Regions from separate parts of the Paenibacillus sp. LjRoot153 genome, predicted to be linked through region 1. Evidence: riboswitches for the same ligand, from Rfam matches in the RefSeq annotation. Region 1 holds a riboswitch; each other region holds the start of a gene.
What was found. A riboswitch is a leader RNA that binds a small molecule or an ion and turns the genes downstream of it on or off. The one in region 1 is predicted to bind cyclic di-AMP.
Positions count from the first base shown of each region.

Region 2: linked by a shared signal. The riboswitch ahead of ACSQ8P_RS06195 (ABC transporter ATP-binding protein) and the one ahead of ACSQ8P_RS33790 (C40 family peptidase) in region 1 are both predicted to bind cyclic di-AMP.
Region 3: linked by a shared signal. The riboswitch ahead of ACSQ8P_RS04265 (C40 family peptidase) and the one ahead of ACSQ8P_RS33790 (C40 family peptidase) in region 1 are both predicted to bind cyclic di-AMP.

Region 1 covers NZ_CAXUQH020000001.1:7,763,715-7,771,659, forward strand. The annotation lists gene ACSQ8P_RS33770 (transglycosylase domain-containing protein) at 1-658, shown strand, start outside; gene ACSQ8P_RS33775 (YwhD family protein) at 831-1,322, opposite strand; gene ACSQ8P_RS33780 (M1 family metallopeptidase) at 1,626-3,626, shown strand; gene ACSQ8P_RS33785 (hypothetical protein) at 3,671-4,489, shown strand; cyclic di-AMP (ydaO/yuaA leader) riboswitch at 4,657-4,795, shown strand; gene ACSQ8P_RS33790 (C40 family peptidase) at 4,799-5,269, shown strand; gene ACSQ8P_RS33795 (MSMEG_1061 family FMN-dependent PPOX-type flavoprotein) at 5,409-6,020, shown strand; guanidine-I (ykkC/yxkD leader) riboswitch at 6,090-6,192, shown strand; gene sugE (quaternary ammonium compound efflux SMR transporter SugE) at 6,283-6,603, shown strand; gene ACSQ8P_RS33805 (methyltransferase domain-containing protein) at 6,652-7,545, opposite strand; gene ACSQ8P_RS33810 (ABC transporter permease subunit) at 7,814-7,945, opposite strand, start outside.
Region 2 covers NZ_CAXUQH020000001.1:1,406,073-1,414,017, forward strand. The annotation lists gene ACSQ8P_RS06180 (beta-galactosidase) at 1-944, opposite strand, end outside; gene ACSQ8P_RS06185 (AraC family transcriptional regulator) at 1,087-1,917, shown strand; gene ACSQ8P_RS06190 (hypothetical protein) at 1,961-2,323, opposite strand; cyclic di-AMP (ydaO/yuaA leader) riboswitch at 2,699-2,864, shown strand; gene ACSQ8P_RS06195 (ABC transporter ATP-binding protein) at 2,980-3,864, shown strand; gene ACSQ8P_RS06200 (ABC transporter permease subunit) at 3,871-4,668, shown strand; gene ACSQ8P_RS06205 (ABC transporter permease subunit) at 4,695-5,489, shown strand; gene ACSQ8P_RS06210 (5'-nucleotidase C-terminal domain-containing protein) at 5,576-7,726, opposite strand; gene ACSQ8P_RS06215 (DUF421 domain-containing protein) at 7,905-7,945, shown strand, end outside.
Region 3 covers NZ_CAXUQH020000001.1:919,829-927,773, forward strand. The annotation lists gene ACSQ8P_RS04230 (AIM24 family protein) at 1-51, shown strand, start outside; tRNA gene ACSQ8P_RS04235 (tRNA-Gly) at 154-228, shown strand; tRNA gene ACSQ8P_RS04240 (tRNA-Arg) at 235-311, shown strand; tRNA gene ACSQ8P_RS04245 (tRNA-Pro) at 332-408, shown strand; tRNA gene ACSQ8P_RS04250 (tRNA-Gly) at 427-497, shown strand; gene ACSQ8P_RS04255 (acetylxylan esterase) at 916-1,863, shown strand; gene ACSQ8P_RS04260 (GNAT family N-acetyltransferase) at 1,928-2,449, shown strand; cyclic di-AMP (ydaO/yuaA leader) riboswitch at 2,574-2,736, shown strand; gene ACSQ8P_RS04265 (C40 family peptidase) at 2,740-3,627, shown strand; gene ACSQ8P_RS04270 (hypothetical protein) at 3,813-4,472, shown strand; gene yyaC (spore protease YyaC) at 4,840-5,373, shown strand; gene ACSQ8P_RS04280 (ABC transporter ATP-binding protein) at 5,443-7,383, shown strand; gene ACSQ8P_RS04285 (hypothetical protein) at 7,764-7,945, opposite strand, start outside.

The sequences.
Region 1 (7,945 bases):
CCCAGTGAGTCCGCTGGAGATGGCTTCGGCCTTTGCCTCTATTGCGAATCAAGGCGTGCACCATGAAACAACCGCCATTTTGCGAATCGAGGATGCCAATGGGCGCATCTTATATGAAGCGGCTCCTGCGGAGGAGCAAGTGATACCACCTGCAGTTGCGTATGTGATGACCAATTTAATGGAGAGCGTGTTCGAAGAGGGTGGAACTGGTAATCGTGTAGCCAGTACGATTAAGCGGCCGATTGCCGGCAAAACAGGCACAACCGATACGGACGCTTGGCTCGTCGGATTCACACCGGAGCTTTCCACCGCAGTCTGGGTCGGTTATGACAAGAGCCGTAACATCACAACGGTGGAATCACATCTCGCCTCACCGATCTTCGCGGATTTCACCGAACAGACCTTGGATGCGATTCCGCCGAAGCTGTTCCCGATCCCTGAAGGTGTATCAACTGTATACATTGATCCTGTGAGCGGCAAATTGTCTAATGAGGACTGTCCCAATTCCAAAATGGAGGCTTTCCTTGCTGGTACTGAGCCTACGACGTACTGTACTGGCAAGCCTGCAAATCCAGATGCAGCAGGCGGTCAAAAGGCCGGTTCCAAAGGCGATAACGGCTCTTGGTGGAACGATCTTAAACGTTGGTGGAACGACTAATATCCCTCTAAATGAAAACACAAAAAGGCAGTACTAAGCGCGTCTTAGTCCTGCCTTTTTGCTGTCCTAGTATATGAGGTAACATACACTAGGGTCTAGTATACCCGCTTCGACATAACGGAACAATGGATGACACATAATGTTCATATTCTCCATATTCGCCGCCTAAAGCTTAGGAGAGTGCGTCCTTAAGGCTTTGATCCGAGCGATTCCACCAGTCTTCGTTGTGCGCAATCAGGCAGTTTCGAAGGGCTGTTCGCTCACTGTCAGACAAGCCCTCTAGGATGAATTTACGTTTCATCGCACCGTCCATTTTGTTTACGTGCTCCGCAAGAATCTTCCATCCGCGGCGTGCTTCGGTATCGACTAGCATTTCGCAAGCGGACATCCCCGCATAGTAGGCGCCCTCTTCTGTCCGATCAACCGCTACCCACACGATCCATGCTTTACGGCCATTCGGGACATCCTCCTTGTTCGTGGAGAACTTAATCCCTTTCTCGATCTTACTCTTGGCATGCAGTGTTCCTTCATCCAGATACGCTTCATCCCCATCAATAATGATACCGGAGACGTTACTAAGATCAATGGCTCCTGCACCGAAGCCTTTGTGATTCACTTTCGAGCTTACTATATTTAAGGCTAGCTTCTTCTTATCCGCTTCCATAAGGGCACCTTCCACTCTACATTAAGTTAAAATGACGACATGCTTTCATTGTAGCGAAAGTCTCCCAGTAGAACAAGTGGCGGCAAGCCCCCATGGATATTTCTCTCCACATTAGAAAGTATAAGTTTTCGGTTGCCGAAAACGTCTTTCTAATTGGCGATAAAACCTTCCTCTTGAACGCGGTCGCTCATCCTTGAGTTGCCTCGATCGTGGTTTTCTCACATTTCTTTCACCTCGCAGAAATATTCCCTAGGTTGTCTACATATACATGCTGTAGATGCTTGTTTAGGCGGGGTGAATCTCATGGATATGAATGCTCTATTCAATAGCCGCAAGGTACAGTGGTTTGCTGTCATGCTCCTTGCTGCCGGCGCAGTGTTAATAACGAACACCTTGCTCCCCTCCACACCAAGAGGGACTGTTCCTGTCGTCTCTAAAGATGTTCCCATTGTTCAGACACCGGACATGCAGCCTGCAGATAATGGCAAACCATTAGAAACCTCAACACCACTTAGTTATCGTATTGCCGAATATCACATGAATGTTGCCTACACACCAGAAACCCAACAGCTCCAAGGACAACAAACACTCACATGGGAAAATCCTGGCTCAGTTCCTGTACAAGACATGTATCTCCACCTCTATCCCAATGCGTTCGCTTCGAAGAAAACGACATTTATGCGCGAATCTGGTGGAAAGCTGCGGGAAGATGAAGCGAAAGATGAGAGTAGCGGCAGTATGGAACTACTCTCCGTGAAATCGGATTCGGGTGATGACCTCACCAAGCGGATGTCATTCGTTCAGCCGGATGACGGTAATAAGGATGACCACACGCTACTCAAAATACCGTTATCCAAGCCTGTCGGGCCTGGCGAACGTGTAACCATCAGAACCGAGTTCCTTGTTAAGCTGCCTGCAGCTTTTGCCAGAATGGGGTATGTCGATGACTTCGTTATGGCTGGACAGTGGTTCCCGAAGGTTGCCGCCTATGAGCGCAAGGGAACTAGGGGACGGGCTGAGCCTGGCTGGGATCTCCACCAATACCACGGAAATTCCGAGTTTTATGCAGATTTCGGCATGTACGATGTGAAAATCCAGGTGCCCGCGAATTACATTGTGGCAGCTACTGGATTTCCTGTTAAGCCTGCTGTGACGGACAAGGGCACGAAGACATACCAATTCTATGCCGAGGATGTACATGACTTCGCTTGGTCGGCCTCTCCTCATTTCGTCTATGTGGAAGAGCCCTTCTCAACACCACAAATTCCAGGCGTCAAAATCAAGCTGTATCTGGATCCTAATCATCAAGATTTAAAGGATCGTTACATGTATGCTGCCAAAAAAGCACTCTCCCGTTACAGTCAGTGGTACGGAACGTATCCATATTCTACCCTTTCTATTGTAGTACCCCCTCCTGGCGGGAATGGCGCTGGCGGCATGGAATATCCAACCTTAGTCACCGCTTGGGGAGCTAGCGACAAAGATCCAGACTTAGAACTGGAACGCGTCGTCGTCCATGAGATCGGTCACCAATTCTTCTATGGCCTCGTTGCCAGCAATGAATTCGAAGAAGCATGGCTCGATGAAGGCTTCACCTCTTATGCAGAGGATAAAGTTATGGAAGCCGAGTACGGCGAAGCACCTAATTTGCCTGTCGAATCCAGTTATATCACCTCACCAAATGGACTGCAGAAGAATGCATGGGCTTACACAGGACATGATGAATATGCTGAAAATGTGTACACGCGTGGCAAGCTCGTGCTGAAAGCGATTGAGCAGCAAGTCGGCACCAAGACGATGGATCGTATCATGAAATCCTATTTCCAAAAGTGGCAGTTCAAGCATCCGTCTACGAAGGATTTCCAACAGGTCGTGGAGGATGTCAGCAAAACAAATTGGAATGACTTCTTTAATCAGTATGTCTATGGCGATATGATGATGGATTACTCCGTCGAAAGTGTTCATATAAAGCCTCAGGGCATCAAGGGATCCGAGACTTACGAAAGCACAGTTCGCCTCATGAAGCATGGGGGTAACTCACCGGAAGTACCGATTCAGTTCCATTTCACAGATGGTACAACGTTAGATAAAACATGGGATGGCAAGGAAGGCAGCATTGAATTCAAATTAACGCATGCCTCCCCTGTCGACTGGGTGCGCATAGATCCCAAGTACACGCTCATTCTCGAAAATAAGCACATCAACAACTTTTATCAAACGCAATTAAATACGAAGTGGCAAATTCGGTGGAATCTCGGCATTATTCAGTTCCTGCAAGCCATATTCGGCTCAGTCGCCTGGTAGGACTTGGCTTACGTCTCATGACAAACTCTGAGGAGGGACCCTCGTTGGCCACCTATATCAAATCAGGCTTCAGGGCAGCTATGGCTCAGCCCTTTGCCACGATCATCTTATTCCTATATCAAATGGGCTGGGGTATTCTCCTGTATAAGCTTGTACAAGGTATTCTTGTCCCTCTCATGCATCGGTTCCCCGGCGCTGAGCAACCCAAGCAGGCATTGCAGATTTTCCTAGCAGAGAGCCAGTTTCAATTAATTAAAACAGATCTCAGCTATCCTTATCTAATGTGGCTTGCTGTACTTTTATGTGCTCGCATGCTGCTGACGCCTCTCTTAAATGGCGGTGTCTACTACTCACTCACACACGCTCATCAGAATGCCGGTTATCGTTTCTTTCGCGGGATGAAGGAACTCATGCTCCCTTTCCTGCTCGTCTACCTGATCCGTATCGCGCTAACGCTTTTCCCACTCATCTGGCTTATTCCGAAAGCCGCTTATATTCTAGGGCATAACGGCTCCTACGAGCAGATTGTTCTCAAGCTTCTACCTTGGATACTTAGTTTAATGGTCTATGGTTTTCTCCTGCAGCTGCTGTTTATGTATGTGCAATTCGCCATCGCGGCTAAGCTGGGTATCCTATCTACCATCTTCTCTTTCTTTCGATATTCGCTGCCGATTATCGGACTTGCCATCATCCTATTACTGTTCACAGGACTTTTGGCAGGGGTCACAGTCACGGCCACTTACCTATGGGCAGGACTAGTAGCCCTGATTATTTATCAGTTGTATCCTCTCTTCCACATTTTCATCCAAATTTGGGGCATTTCGTCCCAATATCAGCTTCTTTCGGCCAAAATATCCAATTAATATCCAGCAAAACAGCGAATAGACAAGCGTTCTCCCCTTCTCTTTGAGAAAGGGGCTTTTTTTTGTCTATTTTCCGAACGATTCGCCTATTTTTCAGCCTTATTTCTTATAAAAAAAGAGGAATTTCATTTTTTATGACGAATTAAAAGGACTAGCATCAAAAAACCAAATTTTTCATGCCGAATTCCTCAGTTTATGGGGAAACGGGGGAACCACTCCGGGTGAATTGATCTTGCAAGACAGGGATCATAGGGAACCTTCAACCGAACCCTCCAGCTAACCTCGTAGGCACCGGAAGGAGACAAGCAGTTGAAGAAAGTTGTTGGTCTTATTTTTAGTCTTGTTTTGTTTTTGAGCGTAAGTGTAGGAAGCGTTTTCGCAGCATCCGATATGGATAAAGCGGTAGACGAGCTTGTTGGAACTCCTTACAGATGGGCAGGAACGACAACCAAAGGATTCGATTGCTCTGGTTTCACGTCCTACTTGTTCGACGAGTTCGGCATCGACCTTCCACACAGCTCCAAATCACAAAACGGTGAAGGCTACTGGGTTGACAAAAGTGATCTTCGTAAGGGCGATCTTGTATTTTTCAACACAGATGGCAGCGGCATCTCTCACGTAGGGATGTACCTCGGTAATGGTGAATTCGTTCACTCCGCTACTAATCAAGGTGTTGTTAAGAATAAGTTGAGCGAATCCTATTATGCGAAGCGGTACGTATCAGCCAGACGTGTTCTATGGGATGATATCTACAATCAACTAACTGCTGAATCCAAGTAATATTCTCGGCACAGAATGAAGCCCTGCAAGCTTTGCTCGTAAGAGCGGTTTGTAGGGCTTCATTCATTTGAACAAGGCTATCTGCGTATACTACTACATATAACCAAGGGCGCATCAGCCCCGAGGAAGGAAAAAACGCATGGATAATATACAAGACAGTACGTCACCCCCATTTCCCGGCATCATTCGATCCATTGATGAAATTAGAGATCATATTGGAGAGCCTCATCCTGCAGTTCAAAATAAAGTTATCAACCAAATCGACGAGCACGCCCAAGCGTTTATCGCCAAATCACCTTTATTCTTCTTATCTACATCGGGTGCGAATGGACTGTGTGATGTATCCCCCCGCGGCGATAGCCCAGGCTTCGTTCGCGTTCTCGATAAGCACCGCTTCATTTATCCAGAAAGACTCGGAAACCGCCGAATAGATTCCATACATAATCTACTGACCAACCCGCAAGTGGGCCTCCTCTTCATCATCCCTGGGGTCGAGACAGTGCTCCGCGTCAATGGACGCGCTTGGCTGACGAGAGATGAAGAGCTCCTTGCGACTATGCAGCTTAATGGGAAATCACCTATTGCCGCTGTCGGCGTTGAGGTGCAGGAATGCTTCGTGCACTGCAGTCGTGCCCTTAAGCTATCAAAGATATGGGATTCCGCAACGTGGGTACCCGAACAAGAACAGCCCGATGCCATGGATATGTTCCGTGCACATCTGGCATTGAACAACATAGCGCTAGAGGAATAAGGATATAAACTAACTAGTTAGCTAAAACATATAACTTGACATGGCATGTTAGCGAGCCTATAATAACGTCATGTCGTTTTCTAGGGTTCCGCGGCGCATCACCGCTGGCTGGTCCAAGGGAAAACACACAGCAGATATGCTGTGGTCACGGAGGGAGAAAAGCCCGGGAGTCTATCGCAACAGTGCGATATTCCCGGGCTTTTCTCTGTTTATTTTGTGCCACTGACATCGTAAATTCCCCACATGAAGGAGTGTTTTCATTATGGCATGGTTATTTCTAGTCATTGCAGGTGTATTTGAGGTAGTATGGGCCATCTCATTGAAATTTTCCAATGGCTTCACGCGACTTGTCCCGTCCATTGTTACAATTCTAGGTATGATCGTTAGCTTCTATTTCTTAGCTGCAGCAACGAAAACTCTTCCGATTGGAACAGCCTATGCAGCCTGGACCGGCATCGGTGCTGTCGGTGCGATTATCATAGGTACGCTTTTCCTCGATGAACCGGTCAGTTTGACCCGAATCTTGTTTATGGTCTTAATTTTGGTCGGTGTGCTCGGACTAAAGTTTACGTCAGGGCACTAAGATCCGTCGAGGACGAATTCTTTGCGATTGGGTCACGCACACGCTGGGCTATTTGATTGTATAGCTCACATACCAGAAGCTGCCTCCCACAAAGATGCGCAAATGCTGTGACAAGGGTCGAAAAATGTCATTCAACTCTTCGTAGGTAAAATAGTTCTTAAGTATTTCATGCTTCGAGCCGTCGGCTAATTCGCGTCTTTTGTAGGTGTCTTCGCTATCCTCGTGGGTAATGAGCTCGCCGCCTCTGCCAGGCACATACACATTATCTGCGATAAAAACCTGCGCTCCGCTGCCTAATCGTTCATGGAAGCCTTGTAAAAAGCTGTCGATCCGATTCCGCGGAATATGCGAGAACCAGAAGTTCGCCAGCCCGTAATCGAACTCCCCTCTTATCTCGGAGAGCTCATACGCATCTCCTTCCTTGAAGGCCGCATTCCCCTTCGGCCATGACTTCGACTCCGCGATGCGCAGCACCTCTGGGCGGATGTCTACGCCAACAAGCTGCGTCGCCGTTTCTGCGGCAATGTGTGTCCAATATCCTGTGCCGCAAGCGATTTCCAACACACGGCGTCCCTCCACTTGCTTCTTCAGGATATCAGACAGAAGCGCCAATTCTTGTTGATACTCCGCATCCTCGCGGTGATAAATCCGTTCATACTCCTCTGCCCGTGCGCCGTAGTAGGCTTGCATGCTCAGCTTTTCCTGGTCCAAAAGCGTCTGCTTCTCCTTCACTTCGTGCAGGATGCGATGCCTCGCTGACAGCAGATCCGCAAAAATCGCGCCACCTTGTGAGGCATAATTCGCAAGCAGCCCCTGCGTCGCCATAACAATCAGCTGTGTCATCGATAGGCCCGTGGCATCCGCCATCTGCTCTAACTCTGCTTTCACTTTCTCAGGCAAATATACCGAGAGTCGCTTCGTTTTGTCTTGTTTGTCATCCATGGTTAGCTCGCCTCCTTATAGTTGAATTTTAACACATAATATGTACCATGTTAACATTTATTATGTTGTATGAGTAGATTTTAAATTCTTGTCTCGTTTATAACCACTTTTCTGATCTAAATGGAAAAACTCCATCTATTTCCTCAATATCCCACACGTTCGGCGTAAATGTGTGAATTTAGCTGTACTTTTGGCGCAGCCCTCCTCCTCCTCCTGCACAACCAACAAAAAAGCCGAGCCCCACCCATCGGATGGACGCTCGACTCTATTACATCAGCTGACGTTCCTCGCCATAGCGGCGTTTGAGCTGATTCAAGAAAAATTGCAGCGATAGGAACAACGCTGCGAAGCTTGTGCCTGCGCTGAGTATGATCCACGGGTGCAGCCGGATATAACGTGC
Region 2 (7,945 bases), 6.4 Mb from region 1:
TGCTCCATAATGCAGAAAGTAGGTGAGATCGAACGTACCTTGGTGAGTTGGTTGGAATTGCTGCGATCCATGAGCGGATTCTCGCGATCGGCATCGTTCCAAATGGTTGAGAAGTTCGGATACGAGTCGAAAGAAAAGAAGTCCAACAGTTCATCCGTCATGGCATGGCTATCCAAATGGCCAAACATGCCGTTCGTTGTGATCCACTGAGCTGGGGCAAGCCGTCGCAAGATGTCTGCCTGTAAACGGGCGAAGGATATGGTGTTATCCGAGATAAATCGCTTTTCATCCAGCGCTTGATGAGGGTTAGCGGATTTGCTAGGCGCAGGGCGAGGTAAATGCACTTGCTCCCAGTCTGAATAGCTCTGATTCCAGAAGACGGTTCCCCATGCCTGATTCAATGCGTCTAAGGAACCGTATTTCTCCTGCACCCATTTCCGAAACGCTGTATGGTCGGCTTCAGCATAGAAGACGTTCACTTCGCAGTTAAGCTCATTGTCGATCTGCCAGCCTACTACGCCTGGGTAGTTGGCATAATGAGTTGCCATAGCCTCGGTAATCTTCGCGCAATATTCGCGGTAAACAGGGCTGCTGTAATTGTAGTGACGTCTCAGCCCGTGCTGATACTGCACACCCTCAAATGTAGCATTCAGAATTTCCGGATATTTATAGGTCATCCAAGCGGGCGGTGTTGCCGTCGGTGTACCCAGAATGACTTTCAGTCCATGCTCGTGAGCAAGATCAATAGCGCGGTCGAACAGATCAAAGGCATAAACCCCTTCTTCTGGTTCAAAAAAATTCCATGCAAACTCACCCATTCGCACAATGGTAAAACCGATTTCTCGCATTCTCCTATAATCGTCAGCCCACATCTGCTCCGGCCACTGCTCAGGGTAGTAGCACACACCTAGGTCAAATTTCTCTCCCGGAATGGTTTTTTCCATGATGAACAATATCCCCATTTCTATTGGTATAGTAATTTCTTGTTGTTTAAAGTTCTTTATGTATTCATTATATTTCTTTATAATAGAATGTATATAACATCATTTTGCTACATGTATCAGATTTTTGCGTTTTGGAGGGCACATGAGAATTCATTATGTATTGTCTGAACCTATGTACAAACACTACACGGTGTATCCGGATATGATTGGTCAATATGCGGAATTCCCCGAACATCAGGAGTGGCGGATTAAGGGGCAGCTGCAACAAGCAAATTTACATATTGTGTTAAGCGGTAAGGGATATGTCAAAGCGAACGGGAAGGAATTTTGCCTGGAAGCAGGACAAGGCTTTTATTACGGGGCGGGCCTCGAGCAGGAGTATCGAACAGACCCGAACGATCCTTGGCAAGTATTCTGGGTGCACCTTGCAGGTGAAGGACTCGACAGGCTATTGAACGATCAAGGTACTTCAGCTGTGTGGTTGTTTACTTACGGTGATGTACCCAAACTCAAACAAATGACCGGGGGCTTATTGGAGTTGGCATCCCCTTATGATCGGAACGAAGTGCAATTGGCTGTAAAGCTCTATGAACTGCTTGCTGAGCTTGCCTTACGTGCGGAGACACATGGAACGGCAACCATACTGGATAAACGTGCACGGATGAGAGAGGTTGCGGAATATATTCGAACTCACTGCACGAATCCGCTAACGCTCCTGCAGATGGCCGAGCAGGCAGGCTTCAGTACCTATTATTTTAGTCGGATGTTTCACGAAGTGATGGGGCGGACTCCGATGGTGTGGCTGTTTGAATGTCGTCTTGTTGTAGCCAAGCAGCTGCTTATGTCTACCGAATGGACAATTAAACAAGTCGCAGAGCATATCGGATTTTCCCAGAGCAGCTACTTTATTGCGCGCTTCCGGGAGCATACCGGACTGACTCCACAGGAGTATCGGCGGGTGTATAACACGTAAAAAAACCTTCAAGTAAATGAAGGTTTTTTGCGGGCCATTACGGCTAGAGCGTGACTCTTTTGAAATTTGGAAAAGGCTTGGCTGCTTCAGGAAGCGACGAAAGGCTTACCAGCTCGGCAACTTTCATCATGTTTTCCCAAATCGGCCATACTTTCGGGGACGTATGTGCTTGGTCCTTGGCCTCCTCGGATAACCACTCGAATATTTCAATAAGCGTTCCGTCTACAGATTGCAGCGTTACCGGCGGGAATTCCGTGATAAGCCCTTCCTCGCGAAGCACAGGGATGTGACCTTTGACAATCTCGGCTAGTTCTGCTTCTTTTCCTGGATGGGGGCGGTACAACGCCATTGTAAACATGCTTGAATTAGACATTCGAATCCGCCACTTTAAAATAATAGATGCCATTTATTGGAGTTAGTATATCAGATTGATTTCATCGTTTCCAATGGTTCGAATTGACGTGATTGTCTTAGGCAGCCACTTCACAGGACTTTATTCCCGAAAGAGCACTAATAAGTAGCAAAGTATGGGATAATCAACGTCACCATTAAATGTATACGCTTTCATCAACTACCAAAGTCAAATCTGCATAAATTAAAGGCGAATCTACGTTTTACATTCTATTGAGAACGGCGTAAGATTCATTACGACAAGTTGATTTTTAGTGAGAAAACCTCTATCGAAGCCACTCGAAGATGAGCGACCGCGTTTAGAGCTAGGTTTTATCGCCAATAAGAAAGCTATTTTCGGGAACCGAAAACTTATACTTTCTTATGTGGTAAAAAGAAACCACTTAATTCCCAGTAGGGAAACGGGGGAACCAATCGAAGCCGTTCCAGCAACACATGGCTTCATGGGGTGAATCCTGATGCTCGCAAGCATTAGGTAGGACGCTCTCAAGTCCGAATCCGACAGCTAACCTCGTAGGTGCATTGAGAGAGAACCGCACACTCGCCTTCTTATGTGAAGAAGTCCGAGAGTAGAGATTCTCTGCTCTTAGGGCTTCTTTTTGCTTGTCATTAACCCAATAAATTACATATATTCCACAAGGAGGATGCGTCATGCATGCAATTGAAATTAATAATCTGACCAAAACCTATGGGAACGCAAGAGGCATTAAAGACGTTAGTTTTTCGATTGAAGAAGGGGAGATCTTTGGTTTTATTGGACCGAATGGTGCTGGGAAATCAACAACGATTCGAACGCTGCTGTCGCTGATTTTTCCCACAAGCGGCAGTGCCAAAATTTTCGGGAAAGACTGCATCCAGTTTGCGCCTGAAATTAAGAAGGAAATCGGGTATTTACCGTCGGAAGTTTTTTATTATGACAACATGAAGGTGATCGACCTACTCAAGTATTCAGCTAGCTTTTACAAGAAGGATTGCACCAAAAGAATCAAAGAGCTTGCTGAAATCATGGATCTGGACGTTACGAAAAAAATTGATGATTTATCTTTGGGAAACAAAAAGAAAGTGGGCATCGTTCAAGGGCTGCTGCACGATCCTAAGCTGATTATCCTTGATGAACCGACTAGTGGACTGGATCCGCTCATGCAGCAAAGGTTTTTCGAATTGCTTGAACAACAGAATAAAAGGGGAGCTACGATTCTTTTTTCCTCTCATATATTGAGTGAAGTTCAGCGACTATGTGATCGAGTTGCGATTATTAAGGAAGGCAGGATTGTAACGGTTGAGAAAATCAGTACGTTAAAAGAAAACAATTTCAAGCGATTTAAAATTGACACGGCAGAAGTGCTCGATCCTACTTTCTTCAAAATGAACGGGGTCAATAACATTGATGTCCAAGGCCAAACAACCAGCTTCTTATTTAAAGGCAACATTAATCAAGTCATGAGAAAAATTGCTGAAATTGAAATTGATAATCTATGGATCGAAGAGCCTGATTTAGAGGAGATCTTCATGCACTACTATGAGAAGGAGGCTTAAGGTGGGATGAATATATTCCTTCATGAATTGCGAGCTTATCGAAAATCCACGATCACGTGGACGTGCTCCTTAATTGCAGTCATCGTATTATTCCTATCCCTTTTTCCTTCTGTCTCTAAGGATTTTGCTGAGTTCTCTAAGGTATTAGAGGGATATCCCGAAGGTGTCAGGAAAGCGCTTGGTATTCAAATCGAAACGTTCGGCACCCTGCTTGGGTTCTATATCTATATCTTTATGTACATTACACTTTGCGGAGCCATTCAAGCCATGGTTTTGGGAACATCTATCGTCTCGAAAGAAGTTCGTGAGAAAACAGCAGACTTTCTTCTTACGAAGCCCGTAACGCGGACGAAAATATTGACTTCCAAGCTATTAGCAGCAGTGGCTTCCTTAGTGATAACGTGTGTGATCTATATCGCCGCAGCCTATCTAATGGCACTTCAAGTAAAAACAGTTGATTTCGATGTGAGCGTATTTCTATTAATTTCATTCACGTTACTGTTTATCCAGCTCATGTTTCTAGCTATAGGATTCATCATTTCAGTCGTATTTTCTAAAATAAAAGCCGTCTTATCCATCAGTCTTGGTACGGTGTTTGCCTTTTTCGTTATCGGAATGGTCGTTGCCGTAGATGGGGAGGGAGCTAAACGCTATTTCTCGCCATTCAAATACTTTAGCGGGAAATACATGCTGGAGCATGCGAGCTATGAAACACCTTATGTCATTGCAACTATCGGAATTATCGTCGTTTCGATAGCTGCGTGCTATTTCATTTACACGAAAAAGGATGTTCATGCCGTATAAACGCGGGTGAGAGGAGGGAACAGCCAGTGAATATTTTTTGGAGAGAACTAAGAACGTATCGGAAATCGATGATTTTTTGGAGCTTAGGACTCATTTTTCTAGTGGTCAGTGGCATGAACAAGTATCAAGCAACGGCAGCTAACGGACAGATTAATGATCTTATGGCCGAAATGCCAAAGTCCCTTCAAGTGATCATGGGTGGAGGCGCATTAGATTTATCGAAGGCAAGCGGTTATTTTGGCATCTTGGTCTTATATTTCTTGTTAATGGCAACGATCCATGCGACTATGCTTGGGGCCAATATCATCGCGAAGGAAGAGCGGGACAAGACGGCAGAGTTTTTATTCGTGAAGCCATTATCGAGGCATGGAATCATCACTCGGAAGCTGCTAAGCGCTTTAGTGAACATTGTTATTTTTAACCTCGTGTCATGGATTTCGAGTATGTTGATCGTTGGGGCTTACAGCAAAGGTGAGGCTGTCAATGGTGATATCTCCATCGTCATGCTGGGCATGTTTATTCTACAGCTGCTCTTTCTAGTCATTGGAACGTCCATTGCAGCCGTTTATAAAAATGCCAAAAAAGCAGCCTCACTGTCAACAGGCATCATGCTCATCACGTTTATTTTATCCATTGCCATTGATTTCAATGATAAGCTGGCATTCTTGAAATATGTAACCCCGTTTAAATTTTATGAGGCGAAAAATATCATGTATGGTGGTGGATTTGATGCCGTGTATGTCATCATTTCGGCAGTTGTAATTGCCATATTAACGGTCGTTACTTATGTTTCCTTTCAAAAACGGGATTTGCACGTTTAGAGATAGAAAAAGACCTTCACCCTATCCATAGCTGGATGCGGGCAAAGGTCTTTCTCATTTAATGAGGTTAATAATAAAATGATAGCTTATTTCTTCAAATCCAAACGCACATCGCGACCATCATCTTGTACAGACAGCTCTTTACCCGCAGCCTTGAGGGAATTGACGTGATTTACCCAAGCATCCAGCATGATGGCGCCATCTTTCCAATCCTTCACTTCACCGAATACCGTAAAGCCATCGCCACTGCCAGTAGCCATGAAATCATTGGTTGTTACTTTGAATGTACGATCTGTATTCAACTTGCCATCGACATAGATCGGTGTACCATCAGTCAAAGTGATTTTGGAGTACTTCTCACCTAGCGGCTTCGTGTTATCCCATTCAACTTTCAAACCTGAGAATTGAATAGCTGGAAGACTTGTATACTTGTCCGTAACTTCGAGTGCTTTTTTGATTTGTGCAGCAGTCATTGTACCCGTTACGTTGTAATTGCCAAAAGGGAGTACTTCAAACATTTCGCTATAAGTTAGCTCACCTTTGTCAATATCCGTGCGAATACCGCCAATATTCGTGAAAGCGATATCGGATTTCTCAGAAGCGCGCATCGCATCTGTGATGCTGTTGCCTAACTGTGTTGCTCCGTCGCGGTCAGCCCCGCCATTAGTAGCAAAACGGAAAGATTTACGATTTAGCGGCTCTGCAACTACGACTTCTACTTCGCCGGATTTCGCAGAAATTTTGGCTTTATATGCTTCAACCGTTTGGTGAATCTCTGCGTCAGCTGTCGTTAAATTCGTATATGTTTCAAGCAAGCTTGCATTGGAGGATACGACTTGCTTGGTGGATTTGTCTACAAAGAGTTGAATGTGCCCAACCGCGTAAAGCCAGCTTTGAGCCTCAACAACTGGAATGCCATTCACGATTCCGGCTACACGCATGTGGGAGTGACCCCCAACAATCGCATCTAATGTGCCGTTCCCAGTGCCTTTTGCAAGATCAGCAAGCTCACTAATGATTTCAGCGGATTTTTGGTTTTGCTCACCTGGGAGGTGAGAGGTAACCATGATGATATCGACGCCTTTCGCGCGAAGCTCGGCTGACAATTCTTTGGCCAAAGGAACTGGATTTTCAAAGGAAAGGCCTTCGATGTTCGTTGATTTCGTTGTTGTTTTCGTTTGAGGTGTTGCGAAGCCGATGATGCCGATTTTCAGACCATCTTTTTCAATAATGACATAAGGCTGTGTCCAGTCAACGCGTTTACCTGTTTGATCATCGATAATATTAGCCCCGAGGATAGGGAATTTAGCTTTCTTAATATTATCGATCAGAACGTCACGACCAAAGTCGAATTCATGATTCCCGATAGCCGCAGCATCATATTGCACTTGTGCCATGGTATCCATCACGGATTGACCATTCGTTGTATTGGAAATAAGCGTACCTTGCCAAGCGTCACCGCCGTCAACTACGACAGTTCCTTTGGGATTCACAGCACGGAAATCGGATACGATGCCGCCAAATGTTTCGATACCGCCTTGCCCTTGATTGCGCTTTTTATCGAAGCCGACTTCGATTTTACCGTGAATATCGTTCGTTGTTAAAATATCAACCACTTTAAATAAGATAGGTTTAAGCGCTTTGGCTACTTCATCACGCGTTACTTCAGCAGTAGGATTAAAGTTACCATCGAGAGTAGGTGCGAAAATTCCGCTAATGACGGCATAAGCGACATAAGGTCGGGAGTCTTTGGCGATGGATGCGGAGTCTTTGAAGTAATTCAACACATTTTCGTTCACTTGTGGCAGTTGGCCGCCAGTTACGACTTTCACAATTAATTCAGCAAGCTCTTGACGCGTCACAGCAGCATTCGGATGAAACGTACCATCAGCAAAACCGCTAATCAGTTTAGCTGCAACGGCGTTCGCAACTGCTTGATTTTGCCAAGTCGCAAGGTCCGTGAACTTAACAGTACTAGGATCAGCACTTTGCAGCTTGGCAGCACGGTTAATCATAGTTACCACTTCAGCGCGAGTAGCGGCATTTGCACCACGGTAGTCTGTATCTCCGTAGCCCTCCACAACGCCGTTATCAATGGCAAGACGCATATCTGATTTCATTGAAACGGGCGAAGTTGGTGAGGTTGTTTCGGCAAATGCTAGGGAGCTAGAGAAAGAGCCAGTGAGAACGGTTACAAGAGCGAGTGCAGTAAGGCGTGTAGTGAATGTTTTTTTCATGTGTTAAAAATTCCTCCTACTAATTAATAGAACGACGGTTAATAAACCCGTCTTTTAGTATAAAGGAAATGCTAGATTTTGAGAAGTGAAGAAATTATTAACTATTTAACCTCTGAATTCCTTCGGTATAAGCGATGCTGAAATCGTGGAATAATTACTCTTAAAAGGGGGGCATTTTATGCATGTGGACTGGATTTGGAGAGCTATCGTCATTATTAC
Region 3 (7,945 bases), 6.8 Mb from region 1:
CGCCGTATAGCAAGGGAAGTTCTTCCATTTGGCGGAGTTTTCATCAAATAATAAAAAATATATAAAAATAGTTGCATTTGTTCTAAATACCTGATATATTATTTCTTGTCGCCTCTGAGAAACACATGCAGAGCGAATGAGAATTTACACCATGCGGAAGTGGCTCAGCGGTAGAGCATCGCCTTGCCAAGGCGAGGGTCGCGGGTTCGATCCCCGTCTTCCGCTCCAATATTTGCGCCCTTAGCTCAGCTGGATAGAGTATTTGACTACGAATCAAAAGGTCGGGAGTTCGAATCTCTCAGGGCGCGCCATTTACACTTTATCTTCACTACGGGACGTAGCTCAGCTTGGTAGAGCACCTGCTTTGGGAGCAGGGGGTCGCATGTTCAAATCGTGTCGTCCCGACCATTTTAGAATTTTTTATATGCGGGCGTAGTTTAATGGTAGAACTTCAGCCTTCCAAGCTGATCGCGCGGGTTCGATTCCCGCCGCCCGCTTACAATTAAAAGGACCGCCTTCGGGTGGTCTTTTTTCATTGTATTAGGCAGGGATGAGAGCCCGTAGAGGTTCGACCGTCCGTGAACACTTCGTTGAATAGGCTGAGTAGGACGAGCGTCCAAATATACCACTAGTTGCTTCCGTAGGAAGCCTTATAAATCCGAATTTGGAGTATTCCCGCCGCCCGCTTACAATTAAAAGGACCGCCTTCGGGTGGTCTTTTTTATATTTACAATACATGTGGAAGAGGCCCATGAGGGTTCGACCGTCCGTTCGCAGATCTGAGAACATGGAAACATAGGAGATAGAAATAAACCCTACTTCTGCTGAATTGGGGTTATTTTTTCATATTTTCCAATAGTCATACAGATGTATCTAGGTTAAAATGGGAAAAACATGCAAAGGGGACTTACCGAAATGAACGCTATTGAAAATCGTATTCATGGGTTACACCAGTATCATTCGGAGTTAACGGCGACTGCTGATCTGGCTTCATTCTGGGAGCGCGCCTACGCTGAAGCAACACAAGCTGCGTCCTATACAAGGGAGCCGGTGGCATCACCTTTTGTACAAGCGGAAGTGAATAAGATCGTCTTGCAGGGTGCTGCGGAAACACCGATCCATGCTTGGTTGTTACTGCCTAATGCAGAGAGCAAGTCTAAGAAGGTACCTTGTATTGTTACGTTCCCAGGCTATACTGGCTCCAAGGGGAGACCCGAGGATCATGCAGCCTGGTTGCTTATGGGGTATGCGGTACTTGCTGTTGATGTACGCGGGCAAGGCGGCGATAGCGGCAACCTGCTGCCACAGGAGACCGGCATGACGAGGGGATGGATTACACAGGGTATTCTCGATGCTGAGACGAGCTATTACCGAGCGGTTGCGATCGATTCCTTGCGTGCAGTGCAATGTGCGTTAGAGCAGCCAGAAATCGACAGTGAGCGAGTATTCGTATATGGCGGAAGCCAAGGCGGAGGACTTGCCCTACTCGTGACCGCGCTTGAGAAGCGCATTCGAGCAACAATTGCCCATGTGCCGAACCTATGTCACATGGATCTAGGCCTGTTGCAATCCGTTAGCTCACTAAGTGAGGCAGCGGAATTCGTTACTCGTTTCCCAGAGTATCTGCCTGATGTACTGCGGACAGTTTCTTATTTTGATATCATGAATCTAGGTGATCGTATTCAGCAGCCTGTTCACGTTACGGTAGGGTTGAAAGATACGTGTTGCTTACCAGAGGCGATTTTCGCTGCGTATAACCGAATCGAATCTGCACACAAATCCATTGAAGTGTACCCCTTCATGGGGCATGCGACACCTCCTGGATCCCATGCAGCAGCACATGCTTTTTTCTCAAAATGGTAGGGACTGAAGTAAGAAGCTTCCCGGTTGGATAACCTATTGCTAACTTGAAGGGAGGTGCTGACAGATGGAAAAAGAAGATTCATTTGAAGATGTATTTGAGCTGATGGAAACGGCTTTTCCTGTAACGGAAATAAGGACGTATGAAGGTCAGCGGGCGCTGTTATCTCATCCCAATTATAGAATCGATGTCGAGAGAGATGTTCATGGGCAATTGCTTGGTTTTTTGGCAAGTTGGAATTTTAGCACGTTTCGATTTGTGGAGCATATCGCCGTCAACGCTGCCATAAGAGGTGGCGGGATTGGTAAAAAGATGCTGACAACGTATATGAGCAGTGCTACTACACCTATCGTACTTGAAGTCGAGCCTCCGAATACCTCAGATGCTACGCGGAGAATTGAATTCTATAAGCGCTGCGATTTCCATTTGAACCTATTTCCTTATGCGCAGCCTCCACTTAGAGAAGGGCAACTGAAATTGCCTCTCAACATCATGAGTTATCCAGGTCCATTGACGGAAAGTGAGTTTAATTCCTGTAAGCATATATTGTTTACCGAGGTGTATAAGCAGCCTGTAAGCTTGGTGTGAAGCGATTGTGGAAGAGACAGCTACTCTGTATAGAGTGGCTGTTTTTGTGCGGTTTTACATAAAAGGAAACACTTACCTATGCGCAAAAGTTGTCAGCCTAAAACGAACTATGCTAGTCTAATATAGACAAAAAATGCCGAATCTCGGAGCATCGAAAGCTCTGGTACGGGGGACTTCTTTACTTGGGGTGAATGAGTGCTCAGTTAGTCTTAGGCTAATGGGGCGCACTAGGGAAAACCTCTTCCCGAACCCGTCAACTAACCTCGGAGGCTTCAAGGAGGCAAAACGTTTTGAAACTTTTTACCAAAAGCTTTATTTGTTCATGCGCTCTTCTAAGCGCAGCCATTTCCCTGTACGCCGCTCCATCCACGTATGCAGCTGCCCCAGACACCTCTTCGGTAAAGGTTCAGGTCAATGATGAATTGGTGCAGTTCCCGGAAGTACAGCCGTTTATTGATACGGAAGGTACACTTCAGGTGCCACTACGTGTGTTGTCGGAGAAATTAGGTTATCAAGTGGGATGGGCGAAGGAAGGCGATGAAGTCGTCGTCACGCTTATGAACAAGGAACAGGCGATTCAACTCACAACGGACGAAGAGAAAGCGATCGTGAACAGTAAGTTAGTTGAATTAGAGAGCAGTCCAACTTTGGTTAAGGGAAGTACTTATGTCCCACTACGCTTTGTTACAGAGACGTTTGGATCTGCGATTGCGTGGAACGATGCGAATAAAATCGCCATCGTGGAAGAGGACGGTAAGTCCCACAAGCCGGCTTGGATAGCACCGCCGCAAGCAGCCCCAGCAGCGAAGGTCGTTCAGCCATCCGTTTCAGCTCAAATTATTCAAGCTGCAACGACTTTTAAAGGAACGCCTTACCGATGGGGAGGAACAACGCCTAAGGGCTTCGATTGCTCTGGATTCGTTCGTTATTTATACGAGGCCAAAGGCATCGAGCTGCCACGCACCTCTGTGCAAATGTACGATCAAGCAGGGGCGAGAGTGACGGATTTGAAAGCGGGAGACCTTGTCTTCTTTGCTTCCGGTATCGTCAATCATGTGGGCATTTACATTGGAAATAATCAATTCATTTCCTCGACAACGTCCGTTGGTGTAACGGTTGATAGTCTAGATAGCTCCTATTGGGGCTCAAGATATGTAGGTGCCAAACGCGTGCTATAAGGTAGTTGCGAAATCAAGTATAAGCAAGCTATGTAAGAGCGTATGTTCGCTATGTCTTTCTACTTTGAAAGCAAAGCGGCAGATGCTCTTTTTTTTACGCGTATTTGTGCGATTTTTATCGAATTTTTGAGAATTATAGCCTATAATGGAACAATGGTTGGAAGAAAGTAGGTGACGCGTACGGCATGCAAGTCAGTGTCTGGAAAAGCTGGTTTCATAAAATTAAATGGTCGGGTCGAACAGATCGCATGTATAACGTGGAAACGGGTCCTGCCATACCGGAAGACATTCGGGTCGTGATTAAGCAATTTTTTCATACGTATAACCATTTCAAAGGGGCTAGGCAATTCCAAACGGATACGTTTATTAAAGAAGTATTTTACGCGACGAAGCAAGATCCGAGGGATCACCGCTCCATAGATGAGATGGAAACTTATATTCAGAGTAAGAATGTTAATCGATTACGACTGAAATCCTATGTGATTGATGAGTATTTACGTGTTGGTGAGAAGGTGTGTATGATCGGTGTGACACGGGAGTTTAGCAATGCACATCGCAATCGTGTGCTTTATTTTATCATACAGGAAGAAGGCACTTGGCGGTTTCATCATATCGTGAGATCACATCATGGCAAAATTCTTGAGAAATTTCAGGTGAAGGAACAGGTTGGATTTGTGGTTGGGGATGATAAGGTAGCGCTACTCTTTCTAACTCATGCAGATTCGGCGGATGCTTCCACCTATATGTTGGGGGATTATGTTCACTCGGAAGGCTATTTGGAAGTGGAGCAAGAGATTAGCGGTCAGCTCTATTATCGCATTGTTCGGATGAATCGCGTACATTAAGAAGGTTGAATAGCCAGATCTATAAGCGGCATGTTCAAAAAATCCGGTTTTAAGCACCGAGGAGATTGAAAGAAGATAGGAAATGAGGAGCGGAGTGTAGTGTAAGCTACGTGAGCACCGGAAGTTCCGGCTGAATTCAATATTCGATGTCGAATACGCTTCATGAACTACTTCGTGATCAAAAGTGGAATTTGTGAACAACCTCTATAAGCGGCATGAATAGGCTTTGCTCGGTCGTCGAGTAACGCTTATTTGGTGTGCGCGAAGACAGAGTGTGCAAGTGGACACAGCCCACCTCCATATGAAAGAATGGAACTATCATGCGTCAGGTGAAGGTTAGGTCTACATGCCTGAAAGGGAGGCAAAGATGGAGAAAGAACCGATGGAGCTGCAAGAGCAGTTTTGGAAAAAAGTAGATGGCGAGCAGTTAGGGCAGGTTCTACAAAAGATTGCACTGAGCGAGGGGCTGGAGCCTAGTCGGCTTGCTTTTGTGTGTATAGGGACAGATCGCTCTACAGGCGATTCACTAGGTCCGCTAGTGGGAAGTAAGCTTGCAGAGCTAGGCTATCCACACGTCATTGGCACGCTTGCAGCACCGTGTGATGCCACTAACTTGGCCATGCGTTTGGAGGAAATTCCACCGAATGTTGTCGTTATTGCGATAGATGCTTGTTTGGGACGGAAATTGAGTGTGGGTTTATACCAATTGTCGAACCAACCACTGGCTCCAGGAAAATCAGTAGGTAAAGATTTACCTCCTATTGGTGATTACACGATTGCGGCGATCGTGAATGTGGATGGACCTAGACAGTACAATGTACTACAAACGACTTCGTTATATCATGTGATTCGGATGGCAGAAGAAGTAACCCGTGCAATTGTTTATGCAATTCCTTTGTAGCTGAGGGGCAGCAAAGAGGAGAAAGATCGGAGTGATTGGTGAGTGATCGGACCAGGTGGACCAGGGGGAATGGGGCGGCTTTCCGACCGGAATCGTCCAAAGGCTAAGTTGAAGGATGTATCGGTACGAAGGATTTTGTTATTGTTCAAAAGGTATTGGGGACAGCTCTTGGTGATTATCGGCTTGGCGCTGCTTGCGGCAGTGATGGGGTTGATCCCGCCTCTAGTCATGAAGGAAATTATTGATACAGCAATTCCGCAGGGGCGTGTTCAGCTATTATCTGTGATGGCGCTACTGTTAATCGTGTTGCCTGTCTTGAGTGGCGTAGTTGGCGTATGGCAGAACCATCTCAATACCAAAGTAACCCAAGGGGTTATACGGGATTTGGGGCAGTCGTTGTTTCACAATTTGCAGCGGCAGTCGATGTCGTTCTTCACGGACGCGCGATCTGGCGAAATTGTTCAGCGTATCACAGGTGATGTGCAGTCTGTACAAAGTGTGGTTACATCTATTGTCGTCTCTTCGATCACGCAAATTGTCATTGTTTTCACAACAATAGGTATATTGTTTGCGTTAGATTGGAAGTTGGCGATCATATCGGTGCTTATCCTGCCACTTTTCGTACTGCCTGTGAAAAAAGTATCCAAGCTGCGGAAAGACTTACGGATTGAAACGCAAAAGGTGCGTTCCGACATCACCTCGCAGCTGAATGAGAATTTCGGCATTTCGGGTGCGTTGTTGACGCGGATTTTTGGCAGAGAGAAGCAGCAAGAGCAAGAATTCACAACGATGAATCAAAAGGTGATGGATCTCGAGCTGCGGCTCAATCTTGTTGGCCGTTGGTTCGGAATGGCAACGAGCACGTTAGGGCCGTTAGGCACGGCTATTATTTATATTTATGGCGGTTACTCCGTCATTCATGGTGATATGACTTTAGGCTCGATCGTCGCGTTTACGGCGTATTTGGGACGGTTGTATATGCCTGTAGGGACACTGCTGAATCTACATGTCGAGGTAGCGACAGCGCTTGGGGTATTCCAGCGGATTTTTGAGTATCAGGACATGGTGCCTGATGTCATGGATGCTGAGGGCGCGCGCCAGCTAGGGCCTGTGGCGGGGCATGTGAGATATAAGCAGGTGTCTTTTGCTTATAAGGTTGGGGAGCAAAGCAGAATGAGGGAGAAAGGGAAGCTGGTGGAGCGAGGCGAGGGAGCTGAGAGAGGGAAGCTAGCGGACCGAGGCGTAGGAGCTGAGATAGGGAGGCTGGCGGACCGAGGCGGGGAAAGGGAGAAGGTGCAGTATGCGCTGCGCGACATCACCTTCGAGGCACAGCCAGGTGAGATGGTCGCGCTTGTTGGGCCTAGCGGCGCCGGAAAGTCGACGCTGATCGGGATGATCGCGCGGCTGTACGATCCGACAGCCGGTGTTGTTGAGGTCGACGGCGTGAACGTCCGCGACGTGGAGTTAGCGTCGCTGCGCGCGCAGATCGCGTATGTGACGCAGGAGTCTTTTCTGTTCCACGCGACGATTGGCGACAACCTGCGCTTCGCGCGGGAGGACGCTACGCGTGAGGAGATGGAGGCCGCTTGTCGGCAGGCCTACATCCACGATTTCATCGTGTCGCTCCCCGAAGGGTACGACACGATGGTCGGAGAGCGCGGCCACCGGCTCTCCGGTGGCGAGCGCCAGCGGATCGCGATTGCTCGCGCGATCCTGAAGCGCCCGCGCATTCTCATCCTCGATGAGGCGACGTCGCACTTGGACTCGGAATCCGAGTCCTATGTGCAGGCAGCGCTCGAGGAGCTGATGCAAGGGCGCACGACGCTCGTGATCGCGCACCGGCTCTCCACGGTGCTGGCCGCCGATCACATTCTGGTGATCGAAGCGGGGAGCGTCGTGGAGCGGGGCACGCATAGCGAGCTGCTCGCACTGGAAGGGCTGTACGCGCGGCTGTACAGCACGCAGTTCGCGAAGGCTACCGCTGAGGCAGCGAAGGGCGGCTTAGCGTAGCCGCGGAAACGCGGGCAATAAGGCCCGAAAAGGGCCTTACTGCAGGGCGAGATGCCCTCGGCGTAACAAATAGCTCCCCAAAAGGGCGTTAAAAGCGAGCATCGCCCACTGCATGGGCGGAAATGCGAGCAATAAGGCCCGAAAAGGGCCTTATTGCAGGGCGAGACGCCCTCGGCGCAGCAAATAGCGCCCGAAAAGGGCGCTAAAAGCGAGCATCGCCCTTACAGTCAGGTCGCTCACCCGCTGCGACAGATAGAAAGGGATATTCCTCAGGTCAATTGACCTAGGGAATATCCCTTTCTCGTTAAGTGCCAAATTTGTTTAAATGGTCAGGTGTGGGGAGAGAAGTAGCTGCCCTTACAAGTAGCCAATTGTTTGCGTTACTCCACCCGAACATTCGCTTGCGGACTAGAAACCCCAGTGCTGGGAGCTCCATGGCTCCCGATCACGCTAACTTCGCTATCCGCCAATCCTGCCGGATCCAGTTTGGTTCCTTCGCGCAGTAAGTAGCCGAAAAACAAAACGTAGTACGACACGATGATGAAGAAAACGCCAGCGGTGA